Regions from separate parts of the Paenibacillus sp. PK1-4R genome, predicted to be linked through region 1. Evidence: predicted binding sites of a transcription regulator. Region 1 holds the regulator's gene; each other region holds the start of a gene.

Region 1 (3,218 bases):
AATGCGCTTCAACAGCTTAGAAAAGGAATTGAAAAGTATCAGCAACGGATTCAAGATGCACTTCGGGCAGATTTGAACAAATCTGAGGCGGAAGCTTACGGTTCCGAGATTCGCATTGTTCTGGGTGAACTGGATTTTGCATTAGAACATCTGCAGGAATGGGCTGCACCCAAACAAGTTCCAACCAATTCGGCTATGCCGGATGGGGTGAGTACCATTTACCCTGAACCATACGGAGTGGCGCTTATTATTGCACCTTGGAACTATCCTTTCCAATTGGCCTTCGGTCCACTGATTGGAGCAATTGCAGCCGGTAACTGTGCAGTTATCAAGCCTTCTGAATTAACACCAGCCGTATCTCGTCTGACGTATGATCTGATTCAGGAGATCTTCCCTCAGGAGTATATCGCAGTTATGGAAGGGGAAGTCGAGGCCAGCACAGCATTGTTGAAAGAGAAGTTTGATTATATTTTCTTCACAGGAAGCACGGGTGTTGGTCGCATTGTGATGAAGGCAGCTGCGGAGCACCTGACTCCTGTAACTCTTGAGTTGGGCGGTAAAAGTCCTGCTATTGTCCATAGCGATGCAGATCTGAAGCTGGTGGCCCAGCGTATTGTTCGTGGTAAGTTCCTGAATGCAGGCCAAACTTGCGTTGCTCCGGATTATTTGCTTGTACATGAACAAGTTCATGATGAATTGATCAATCTGATTGGTGCAGAGATCAAAGATAAATTTGGAGATGATGTGTTACAGAACACTGATTTCCCGCATATTGTCAATGCTCGTAACTTTGATCGGTTATCGAAATTCCTCACAGATGGCAAAACGCTGATAGGTGGACGATCTGTACGTGAGCAGTTGCTGATTGAGCCGACTGTACTTGGAGATGTGAACTGGGAATCAGCTGTCATGCAAGAAGAGATCTTCGGTCCGATTCTTCCTGTATTTACGTACAGTGACTTGAACCCTATGCTGGATGAGATTGTTCGTCGGCCAAAACCATTGGCGTTATATCTCTTCACACAGGATGAGCAACTGCAGGATCAGGTTCTGAATCAAGTATCCTTCGGTGGGGGATGTATTAATGACACACTTTCTCATATGACTTCACACTATCTCCCGTTTGGTGGTGTAGGGGAGAGCGGTATGGGCTCATATCACGGGCAACAGAGCTTTGATGTGTTCTCGCATCACAAGAGTGTTCTGAAACGCAGTGAATAATTAGCAGTTAAAACAATATAAAAATAAAAAAAAGAGGTTGTCCTGTTCATCAGGGCAACCTCTTTTCGTATTTCATTGCATCTAGTTTTGTTACTCGAGTTAAATATTAATGAATATCTCGGAAAAGGCCAATGACTTTACCCAGAATACTAACGTGTTTCAAACGTAAAGGTTCGAAGGTCGCATTCTCCGGTTGAAGGCGAATATGATCTTTCTCTTTATAGAACGTTTTCACTGTAGCTTCATCGTCTTCAGTCATTGCAACGACGATATCACCGTTATCAGCAGTTTGCTGCTGACGGACAATAACGTAATCTCCGTTAACGATTCCAGCTTCCACCATACTATCTCCCACTACTGAAAGCATAAACACTTTCTGTTCGCCTACATAATGTGTAGGAAGAGGGAAGTAGTCTTCAATGTTCTCGGTTGCAGTGATTGGAACCCCGGCTGTAACCTTACCAACGACAGGAATACGTGCAACGCTATGAGCAAATTGATGAGAATGCTCAGATTCTTCCTGGCTCAAAAGCTCAATGGCTCTTGGCTTGGTAGGGTCGCGTCGGATCAAACCTTTTTTCTCCAAACGATCCAAATGTCCATGTACTGTTGAGCTGGAAGCAAGTCCAACAGCTTCACCAATTTCCCGTACGGAAGGAGGATACCCCTTCAACCGGACTTCATTTCGTATAAACTCCAGAATAGCCTGCTGCCTGCTGGATATCTTCGACATACCGTATCAACCCCATTTTAGTAACGTTTGGGAAAATTATAACATAGAACCTCCGTTCGTACAAACATAAGTTCTAAATAAAATGGCATTAAATCAGTGTTTTTTAACTTTTAGAACCGAATTTGTCCAAAAGGCAGAGCATAATACTGCAAATGCTCTGCAAAAGAACTTTAATTAAGGTATTTCTCCTTCAAAAAAGAAGCGAACAATTGTTCTAAAAATCTATTGAACAAAACAAGTGTTCGTGTTATATTGATTTCAAGAGATAGGAACAAACGTTTGGAGGCGGGTATTTAATGAGATATTCTACTTATCAAAGCATTTATGAACCAATGAATTCGGAACTGGTGAAGTCTAACATAGGGAACTACAAGAAGGTTTTAGCACGTTTCAAGATTTCTTCATGGATGTTAAAGGTAGCCATTACTTCTTTGATTATATTTATTGGATGCAGCACTGTTTTAACTGTATTTGCTGGCAATGAGAATGATGTTCTGCCTGGAGGAAAGATAGCCGTTTCACAAGGGGAAACATTATGGAGTATTTCTTTGGAACATAAACCTACGAATATGGATACACGTATTTATATAGAAGCAATTAAGAAAGTGAATCAACTTCATACAACTTCCATCCAAGTGGGACAAGTACTAGCTCTACCGCAATTTGCAGAATAAAATGCACATCAATGAGTGTTAACGCGTGTCAGCTTGACAAGCTGCCTTTATAATGGCAAAGTTAATATGACTTTGTATTTTTGGAGGGGACAAGCTTGGATATAGATAGTCTGGTAGCACGCATTAACGAATTGGCTCGTAAGCAAAAGTCCACTGGATTGTCGGAGGAAGAACTTGCTGAACGTGCCGAGCTAAGAGAGATTTATTTGAGTAATATTCGCAGCAATTTCAGACAACAACTGGATACCATTGAGATTGTTGATGATGAGAATGACAAAGGCCACCAAGGCAAACTCAAACACTAACGAAACCTAATGATATCATTATGATATTTAGGTTTCTTCCTGTTATTTTGAGTGTGCAATTTATAGGGGGAAATGTTGGTTTGCAATTATGTAAGCCGATACAAAGACACATAAGGGGGATTCTCATGTCGCGTTCGTTCGAGAGAACGGTTAAGAAAAATTCCAAGCAGTTAAATCAGCAACGCAAAAAAAGTGGTCAACCAATCACAGGTACACCAGGTGAAGAAGTCTTTAAGGGACGCAGCTTGTTGTTCCCAATATTTTTGATTGGTCTCGCCTTTTTGT
Region 2 (3,218 bases), 1.8 Mb from region 1:
GATGTGTTCATAGGTACGGGAATCCCGCAGGATGGCAGAGACGTGAATTCCACCTTTGTGAGCAAAAGCAGCATTGCCGACATAAGGCTGATTAATCGGCATATTTACATTGGCAATTTCGCTAACATAACGAGCCACGTTTGTAAGTTGTCTCATGGAATCCTCAGTAACACATTCATAGCCAAGTTTCAGTTGCAGGTTCGGGATGATGGACGCGAGATTGGCGTTACCGCAACGCTCTCCATAACCGTTCATTGTTCCTTGAACCTGACGGGCTCCGGCTTGTACAGCGCTGAGTGTGTTGGCTACAGCCAGTTCACAATCATTATGTGTATGGATGCCGAGATGTGCATGAGGCAGGCTTCTATGCAGTGTGGATACGATCTCATGTACCTCGTTTGGCATGGTCCCGCCGTTGGTATCACACATGACGAGCCAGTCCGCTCCAGCTTCGTGAGCCTTGGTCAAGACCGCTTGAGCATACTCTGGGTTATGTTTGAATCCGTCAAAGAAGTGTTCTGCATCAAAGATCACTTCCATACCATTTTGTTTCAGATAGGCGATGGAATCATAGATCATGGACAAGTTTTCTTCCAATGTAGTCTGCAAAGCGGTATGCACATGGAAGTCCCATGATTTACCGACCAGGGTTGCAGCCTGAGCACCAGATTCGATCATGCGCTTCAGGTTGGCGTCTTCACTAGCAACGCTGCCTTTACGGCGGGTACTGCCAAAAGCAACAACCTTTGCGTTCAGGTTTAATTCCTTGACTCTTTTGAAAAACTCAATGTCCTTGGTATTGCTGCCGGGAATTCCGCCTTCAATATAATGGACACCCAGGTCATCAAGCTTCTTGGCAATTTTGAGTTTGTCGTCTGCCGATAAGCTGACACCCTCCCCTTGTGTGCCGTCACGTAAAGTCGTATCGAAGATGGAAATGGCCTTTGACATGAAGATCCTCCTTTGAGATAAAGCGCTCTTTTAAAAGATTGGATTGTAAGTTGGGAAAGCTGTTAAGTACGTTAGTGGACGAATCCTTCGATTCGGCAACGCTACACTGTGTTAAATTGGGTGCGCTGATTTGTCCTAAAGTCGTCAATTTGTATAATTAATTATTATAGCACCATTATAGCCAAATGCTACATAGAAATCGCAGTTTCATGTAACAATTAACGGATTTTAGAGCAAAAAGAAGGATGTTAATGATAATCCGGATGTATGTTATAATTTATTATTGAGTTTTAATTGGAATATATGGAAGAAAAGGAGGGTTGATTTTGAGTTTTGTATGGGAAAATACGGTTATTGCGCTGATCACATTGATCCTTTTTGTGAGTGTAGGCTGGTTAATTATTCGGTCTCTGATCAGTTCTCGCAGAAAATAAATGTTCGTGACTGAATTAACATAACGGGTTTGATATACTATAGAAGAAAGAAATTCGTTTCATTAATTAGTGTGCAAGAAAGGGCGGGGGTTCATGATGTCTTCAGACGGCAATCCTCCAGCGAATGTGGATCAATACTACCCTACAGCCGGACGGGTGATTCTGCATGTCGATATGAATGCTTTCTACTGCTCTGTACATGAAGCCGAGGAACCAGATTTATATAGAGGAAAAGCAACGGCCGTTGCGGGCAGCAGTGAACTGCGAAAGGGTGTAATTGTAACCTGCTCATATGCCGCTCGTAATCGAGGCATCTCAACAGGTATGGTTGTCCACCAAGCCATGAAAAAGTGCCCTGATCTCATTGTGATTCGTCCTGATTTTCATTTATATCGTCAATATTCAAGAGCTTTCATGCAGATTGCGTATAGTTATACCCCTCAACTTGAGGCTACATCCATTGATGAATGTTATCTTGATATTACAGGTTCAAGGCAATTCGGGAATCCAATGGAGATTGCGGAGAGCATTCAGCGTAGAATCAAGGATGAATTGGGGCTGCCATGTTCCATTGGCATTGCACCCAACAAATTATTGGCGAAAATGGCTTCGGATCTGAAAAAACCGAACGGTATCTCCATTTTACGCATGAGGGACGTACCCCGGATTCTTTGGCACAGACCATGCAACGAGATGTTTGGCATTGGCAAAAAAACGGCTGAAAAGCTGAAAAAACTGGGCATTGAAACGATTGGTCAATTGGCCAAGTCGGATGAGAACATGTTGACCGAACTATTCGGAGTTAATGGAACATGGCTCAAAAATTCTGCGAATGGCATTAACCATTCCGCAGTTCACGCGGAACGGGAAGCCAATAAATCCATTGGGCATACAACCACTTTACCGGCGGATGTATCGGATATGAATGAGATTCATCGGGTATTCCTCAATATAAGTGATCAGGTAGCCAGAAGGTTGCGCAAGCACGAAATGTTCAGCCAGGGGATTCAGATTACGATCCGCACACCGGATATGAAGACAATCACCCGATCACGTCTAATGGAAGTTCCTACGGAGGATGCAGCGGTCATTTACCGTGAGGCCTGTAAACTATTTGAGAAGCATTGGGGTAGTGGCAAGCCTGTACGCATGCTCGGTGTGACACTTCAGAACCTGATTCCAAGAGAGGAATCCGCTGTACAGATGGACTTGTTCGAATATGAGCAGAAGCCCAAGAAGGACAATCTGATTCGGATTATGGATCAGTTACGTGATAAATTTGGTGAGAATGCTGTTGTGACCGCAGGTATGCTTGGAGACGATCCTTCCGTGCTGCTTCGTAATCATAAAGTGCGCGGTACTTCCCTGCAAAAAGATAACTTGCAAAGTCTTGATTAAATAGGGGATAATAAAGACTTGTGGTTGCAAAATGATTTGTAATTATCCTTACTTTGTATTAATATGTTTCTAGATAAAAACACTGTACGTTTCGAATTTTAGGAGGAGAGAATGTAAATGAGTAAATATACTTGGGTTGAAAAAGACACATGCATCGCATGTGGCGCTTGTGGAGCAACGGCTCCTGACATCTACGATTACGATGATGAAGGTTTGGCAGAAGTTATCTTTGACGGCGATGCTAACCATGGTATCAAAGCTATTCCAGACGACTTGTTTGACGATATGCAGGATGCATGCGATGGTTGCCCTACAGATTCAATCAAAGTAGCGGATGAGCCTTTCAATAAAGAGGGTTAAGTATTTCTTGCATGAACACAGAGCACGTTCTTTTGTCTTAACGACAAGGGAAGGTGCTTTTTTGTCTTCATTTAA
Region 3 (3,218 bases), 1.5 Mb from region 1:
TCATGTCCATTTTAGTATTTGACGAAAGAAATTGTCAAGAGAATGCAGTATAGAGACTCTAGTCTGCTAATCCCATAACAACGCTTCGTCATCTTCAGGGTCCCCAGCCTCATCTTCTTCAATTAAACAATTCACGACCCGGCGCACCATATCCATTGAAAAACCACGTCTCATTAGGAAGGGAAGCGTTTTATTTTTCTTCTCTTTGACGTCCCCTTTGACCTGATTCCATTTTTTGCGTCCGGCACTCAAGGCAGTCTCAAATTCCGCATCTGTACTAATACCTTCTAGTGCCTCAACAATGAGATCATTGGCAATGCCCTTTTGACGCAGCTCTTGCCTTATCCACAGTTTTCCCTTCCGCTTGCCCTCCATACGCTGTCTTGTCCATTCCTTCGCAAATAGATCATCATCCACTAACTTCTCCCGCTCAAGGCGATCCAGCGTCTCTTCAATTAATGGTGCAGCAAACTCCTTCTGACGAAGTTTCTGACTTAATTCATGGCGCGTACGTGGCTTATGCTCCAAAAAACGCAGAGACTGTGCATACGTCCGCTGTCGCTCATCAGCTACAATGATTTCCTCCAGATCCTTCTTCATAAACGTATTGCCTTGAGTCATCCTGTATTTAATCATCACATCTTCAAGAACCGTAATGGAGTGGATACCAAAAGTGATTCGATAACGAGCTTGCCTGCTCTTCGTTCGTTCTACACGTGTAATAATAAGTTCTTCGTTGTCCGGAAATTGGGATAGGCCATCCTGTTCTGCTTCTTCATATAAATCCTCGTCATGTTGATCCATTCAGGTCTCCCCTTTCATAACATTTTCATTCTGACTACGCCAAGCACATCTCCACACATAAGACAAAGAACACTAATAATACAAAAGACCGGGAACTCTGCCCGGCCTTTACTCCACAGTTAGCGTGCTAACAGCCCCTGTCCATTGGGACAGGGGCTGTTAGACAGCATGAGCACTCCCACTACAATCCATTATCCAGATTGATCCAAGCTCAATCAGATAAGTTTACGGAGTCCAGTGGGAAACACCCTCAGGGTCCTCCCTACAAGGGAGGATTTGAGAGATTACTCGTTGATTTCAAACAATTCTTGTTCTTCTTCTGCTTCTTTTTGTTGCTCTTCACTAGTTGGCGCAGGAACTGCGGTAGTCAAGTTACTAGCTACCCGAATTTTTTGTTCAATGATTTCAGCAATGTCTTTATGCTCTTTCATGAACTGCTTTGCGTTCTCACGGCCTTGTCCTAAACGCTCGCCTTCGTAGGAGTACCATGCACCACTTTTATTAACGATATCCAGCTCTGTACCAATGTCAATGATACTGCCTTCTCTCGAAATACCCTCGCCATACATGATATCCACTTCCGCTTGTTTAAACGGAGGTGCCACTTTGTTTTTCACAACTTTAATACGAGTACGGTTACCAATCATGTCATTGCCTGATTTGATACTCTCAATACGACGCACATCCAGACGTACTGTGGAATAAAACTTCAGAGCACGACCACCAGGTGTTGTTTCCGGGTTACCAAACATAACGCCGACTTTCTCACGAAGCTGGTTAATGAAGATTGCGATTGTTTTGGATTTGCTGATTGCACCAGACAATTTACGCAACGCCTGAGACATCAAACGCGCTTGCAAACCAACGTGTGAATCACCCATTTCGCCTTCAATCTCTGCTTTTGGAACCAAGGCAGCTACGGAGTCAATAACAACGATATCTACTGCACCACTGCGTACAAGAGCTTCTGCAATTTCCAGCCCTTGCTCACCCGTATCTGGCTGAGATAGAAGCAATTCGTCAATGTTAACACCCAATTTGCTTGCATATTGAGGATCAAGAGCATGCTCGGCATCGATAAATGCTGCTTGTCCACCAACACGTTGTACTTCAGCAATCGCATGTAATGCGACAGTTGTTTTACCTGAGGATTCAGGTCCATATATTTCAACAATACGGCCTTTAGGCAAGCCGCCTGTTCCTAATGCAATATCCAAAGCCAAGGAACCACTGGGAATAATTTCCACATTCATATGAGTGGACTCACCCAGTTTCATGATGGATCCTTTACCAAATTGCTTCTCTATTTGACGGAGCGCCATATCAAGCGCGGCACGACGGTCTGACAATAAGCTCACACCCTTTACTGTTTATAAGATAATGATACCTTGTTTTAACACGTTTGCCAAGCTTTTTTTCGAACATACATTCGTTTTTTTGTAAAGGCCGAGGCGCCTCTTCCTCAAGGAAACTTTCCATTAAACAGAAAAAAGAACCGTAAACAAGGCTGTAAAGCCTAATTCTACGGTTCTTCCGTCTTCCTTAATTATACTTGCTTGGAACTGTAAATGCAATCGAAGCTATTAACTAATCAATCCATCGCCACAAGTTTTTGCCATAAGCGATAGAGAATCGCTTTGGCTGAACGAATGCGAACAGTCTCACGATTACCATTAATACGCAGCTCATGAATTTCCGTCTCTTTTCCACGTTCAGCAAGAGCGATGAAGACAAGTCCGGGTGGTTTACGTTCCGAATATCCCGGTCCAGCTACACCGGTAACAGCCAGGCCAAAATCAGCATCGCCAATCATACGGATCTGTTCAGCAAGCACTTTTGCAACCTCAGGACTTACCGCCCCTGGTGCATCTTCACCTTCCAGATAATCATGAGGCACATTTAGCAACTTTTCTTTAATTTCATTGGAGTAACAAACAATTCCACCTTTGAGCATTGACGCACTTCCGGGTACAGAGGTCAGACTTTGCATGACAAGCCCTCCTGTACAGCTCTCAGCAGCGCTGAGCGTCAACCCCATGTCAGACATCATGGTTACAATCGTGTACTCTATAGGCACATCCTCGTTCGCGTAGAGATGTTCTGTCAAACGCTCCCGAATCTGAACCTCCATCGCATCCAGCTTCAGCTTCGCCTCTCCCTCACTCGCAGCCTTCGTGGAGACACGTACCGTAACTTCGCCTTCGCTCGCGTAAGGAGCAATCGTGGGGTCTGTCTGCGCGTCAATCAGATCCAATAGTCGATCTTCCAAAGCAGATTCACCAATACCTGCGAATTTGAGCATTCGGGAATAGATTGGCATCTCTTCTGTGAGCACATGCTGGAACAGCCAAGGCTTGACTTCCTGTTCAAACATTGGAATCAACTCTTTAGGTGGTCCAGGCATTACAACATAA
Region 4 (3,218 bases), 770 kb from region 1:
GGGACGAAATTGTTACCGAAGAAGCGAAGCGCTCGCCTTTATCCCCGGATTTTCCCTTTGAGAAAAGGGAGTTCAAAAAAATCTGGGGATAACAGCGATCAGAGGAACAATTCGTCGCCGTAGCGCCATCTAATTGTGCCACCCCAATTCGAAAGATACGGTGATTCGTGCAAACGTAGTGGAGGGGACGAAATCGAATCTGAAGAAGCGAAGCGTGCGCCTTTGTCCCCGGATTTTCCCTTTTAAGAAAGGGAATCAAAAAAAATCTGGAGACAACAACGATCGAAAGATCAATTCGAACCCGGAACGCCACCTAGTTGCTGCACCCCAATTCGAAAGATACGGTGATTCGTGCAAGCGTAGTGGAGGGGGCGAAATCGAATCTGAAGAAGCGAAGCGTGCGCCTTTGTCTCCGGATTTTCCCTTTAAAAAAGGGAATCAAAAAAATCTGGAGACAACAGCGATCGGAAGATCGATTCGTAACCGGAACGCCACCTACGCGCCGCACAAAACTTATCTTTTGAACTATTAAATTAAAGGAAGTGGATCTACCTTGCCATCAGTTACACTCGAACGCAGTCGCAAAAAGCGGCTTGAACATGCCCATCCATGGATATTTAACAATGAAATTGCCTCTGTTGACGGAAACCCGGAGCCGGGAGATCTGGTCAATGTATTGAATCATCAAGGTCGCTATCTGGCGACAGGATATTACAATCCTGCATCTCAGATCACTGTAAGAGTTGTAGCTTATCAACCGCTGGAGTCCGAACAGATGGATACGGCGTTCTTTGCAGCGCGTTTTCGCGATTGCTTGCGTCACCGGGAACGTTTTATCCAGGATGGAGAGGCATACCGTCTCGTTTACGGCGAAGCAGATTTTCTACCAGGCTTGATCGTTGACCGGTTCGGCAGCATCCTCGTTGTACAGTTGCTTACACTTGGCATGGATCGTTGCCGTGAAGCCATCGTACAGGCACTCATTGAAGTAATGCAGCCAGAAGGCATATATGAGCGCAGTGATGTCTCGATTCGTGAACTGGAAGGTTTGGAGCAGACCAAAGGTCCGCTGTACGGAGATTGCCCACGACATGTCACCGTTACAGAAAATGGACTACTCATTAAAGTGGACATCGTGGAAGGGCAGAAGACAGGTTACTTCTTCGACCAACGCGAAAATCGTGCAGCGATCGAACCGCTCATGAAGGGGTGGGGCTACAAGAGTGGAATCACACTCCAAACGACCGAGCAGGATGGCACAGAGCAGCTCCTGCCTGTGAATAAAAGCGGTAAGGTAGTTACATTCCCTTATTGGGATGGTGCCACCGTACTGGAGTGTTTCTCACACACAGGCAGCTTCACGTTAAATGCTTGCAAGTATGGAGCCAAAAAAGTGACTTGTCTTGATATTTCGGAGCATGCCATTGAGAGTGCACGAACAAATGTGGAGCTGAACGGTTTCACCGACCGGGTCGAATTCGTCGTTGCTGACGCATTCCAGTACTTGCGTGAACAAGTGAAAGGACTGGATGAACGTACTGCACGTGCGCGTGCTGGCGAACAGAAAGTGGATACATCCAAGGCGCTTACAGCTGGCGGTAAAACATTCGATGTCGTTATCCTCGATCCCCCGGCGTTTGCCAAAACAAAATCAGCAGTCAAAGGTGCATGCCGTGGATATAAGGATATCAACCTGCAAGGAATGAAACTGGTTAATGAGGGCGGATATTTGGTAACAGCAAGCTGTTCGTATCATATGCGTCCAGACCTCTTCCTGGATACGATTGCGGATGCAGCAGAAGATGCAGGCAAAGTGCTTCGTCTGATCGACTGGAAAGCAGCCGGTAAGGATCACCCGCAAATTTTGGGTGTGGATGAAGGACATTACCTGAAATTTGCTATTTTCGAAGTGCGCAGTAAAAAGAATTAATTGTATGATTTCCGTTCCAATCAAGTATAGATCAAGTCAAAAGTCCACAGTGTGATAGCTGCGGGCTTTTTGCTGTTTTACTGTGTTAACGGAGATGATCTCCGGTTTTACCGAATAGTGGCAAACGTATGTTCCGAACCAAGTCAGATATGTTATACTGGGAATTAAAATCTTGTACGTGTGGTTTGGAGGATTAGACATGTCCGTTCGTTTTGTTATTGGCCGGGCAGGCAGCGGCAAAAGCTCGCTGATTACCCGGGAAATTACATCCCTGCTTCAAAAGGAGCCGCAAGGAACACCTTTGATTTTGCTCGTTCCCGAACAGAGTTCTTTTCGAACAGAGCAGGCATTGGTGTCTTCTGGAGCAATTAAAGGTACCATGCGTGCAGAAGTGCTCGGCTTTCGCCGTTTAGCCTATCGTGTAATGCAAGAAGCAGGTGGTTCTGCTCGTATTCCGATCGGAGCCGAAGGCAAAAAGATGCTGCTCTATAAGGTCATCCAGCGCCGTAAGGAAGAATTAAAGCTGTTTGGTGCATCCGGCAGCCAGCTGGGTTTTATAGGCGAATTAAATGACTTATATAGTGAATTTAAACGTTGTGAAGTTGATCCATCATTGCTGGAAGAAGGGATGTTTGGAGGGAATACCTCATTCACTTCGCCAATTCTGGAGGACAAGTTGCATGACTTGAATCTGATATATCGTGACTATGAACAGGAATTGACCAATTTGTATATTGATGATGAAGACACGTTGACCGAGCTGACAGATCGTTTGTCGGAAAGTGCATTGCTGCAGGATGCCCAGATCTGGATTGATGGTTTTCAGGGATTCACACCACAGGAGATGAGTGTGATCGGTCGGCTGATGTTGCAGTCCTCTTCCGTGACCATTGCACTGACATTGGATCGTCCTTATGATCACGGCGCACTGCCTGGAGAACTGGAACTGTTTTATCCTACGGCAAGTGCCTACGCGCGTCTCAAAGGGATGGCTGACGAACTGGGTGTACCGAGCGATATAACCGTGCTAGATTCGGAGATTCCACCGAGATACAAGGATCGTCCGGGACTTGCTCATCTGGAGGCTGGTTTCGACCGCCGAATTCGGTGGAAAAGTGATGGTCTTGATTCCGGAATCCGGCTGGTTGCAGCGGAGAACCGACGAGCTGAGATGGAGGGAGCACTGCGTGAGATGCGGCGTCTGGCGCAAAACGAAGGTGCGCGTTATCGGGATATGGCGGTACTTGTCCGCCAATTGGATACCTACGCGGATATAGCCGAACCGTTA

What was found. Region 1 encodes LexA, which represses DNA repair genes until DNA is damaged. Its sites were predicted from a motif close to CGAACATATGTTCG; they were not measured.
Region 2: QNO02_RS10135 (DNA polymerase IV) is a predicted target of LexA. The motif match lies at 1,379-1,392, and genes of this name have one in related genera.
Region 3: recA (recombinase RecA) is a predicted target of LexA. The motif match lies at 2,223-2,236, and genes of this name have one in related genera.
Region 4: addB (helicase-exonuclease AddAB subunit AddB) is a predicted target of LexA. The motif match lies at 2,052-2,065, and genes of this name have one in related genera.

Annotation. Positions count from the first base shown of each region.
Region 1 is NZ_CP126535.1:4,097,951-4,101,168, reverse strand. Features, by position in the region: gene QNO02_RS17740 (aldehyde dehydrogenase) at 1-1,221, shown strand, start outside; gene lexA (transcriptional repressor LexA) at 1,328-1,954, opposite strand; gene QNO02_RS17730 (LysM peptidoglycan-binding domain-containing protein) at 2,251-2,628, shown strand; gene QNO02_RS17725 (DUF896 domain-containing protein) at 2,724-2,933, shown strand; gene QNO02_RS17720 (hypothetical protein) at 3,059-3,218, shown strand, end outside.
Region 2 is NZ_CP126535.1:2,307,809-2,311,026, forward strand. Features, by position in the region: gene cimA (citramalate synthase) at 1-951, opposite strand, end outside; gene QNO02_RS10135 (DNA polymerase IV) at 1,482-2,783, shown strand; gene QNO02_RS10140 (ferredoxin) at 2,901-3,143, shown strand.
Region 3 is NZ_CP126535.1:2,585,448-2,588,665, reverse strand. Features, by position in the region: gene QNO02_RS11360 (regulatory protein RecX) at 67-804, opposite strand; gene recA (recombinase RecA) at 1,089-2,153, opposite strand; gene QNO02_RS11350 (competence/damage-inducible protein A) at 2,396-3,218, opposite strand, start outside.
Region 4 is NZ_CP126535.1:4,869,040-4,872,257, reverse strand. Features, by position in the region: gene QNO02_RS21190 (class I SAM-dependent rRNA methyltransferase) at 554-1,930, shown strand; gene addB (helicase-exonuclease AddAB subunit AddB) at 2,130-3,218, shown strand, end outside.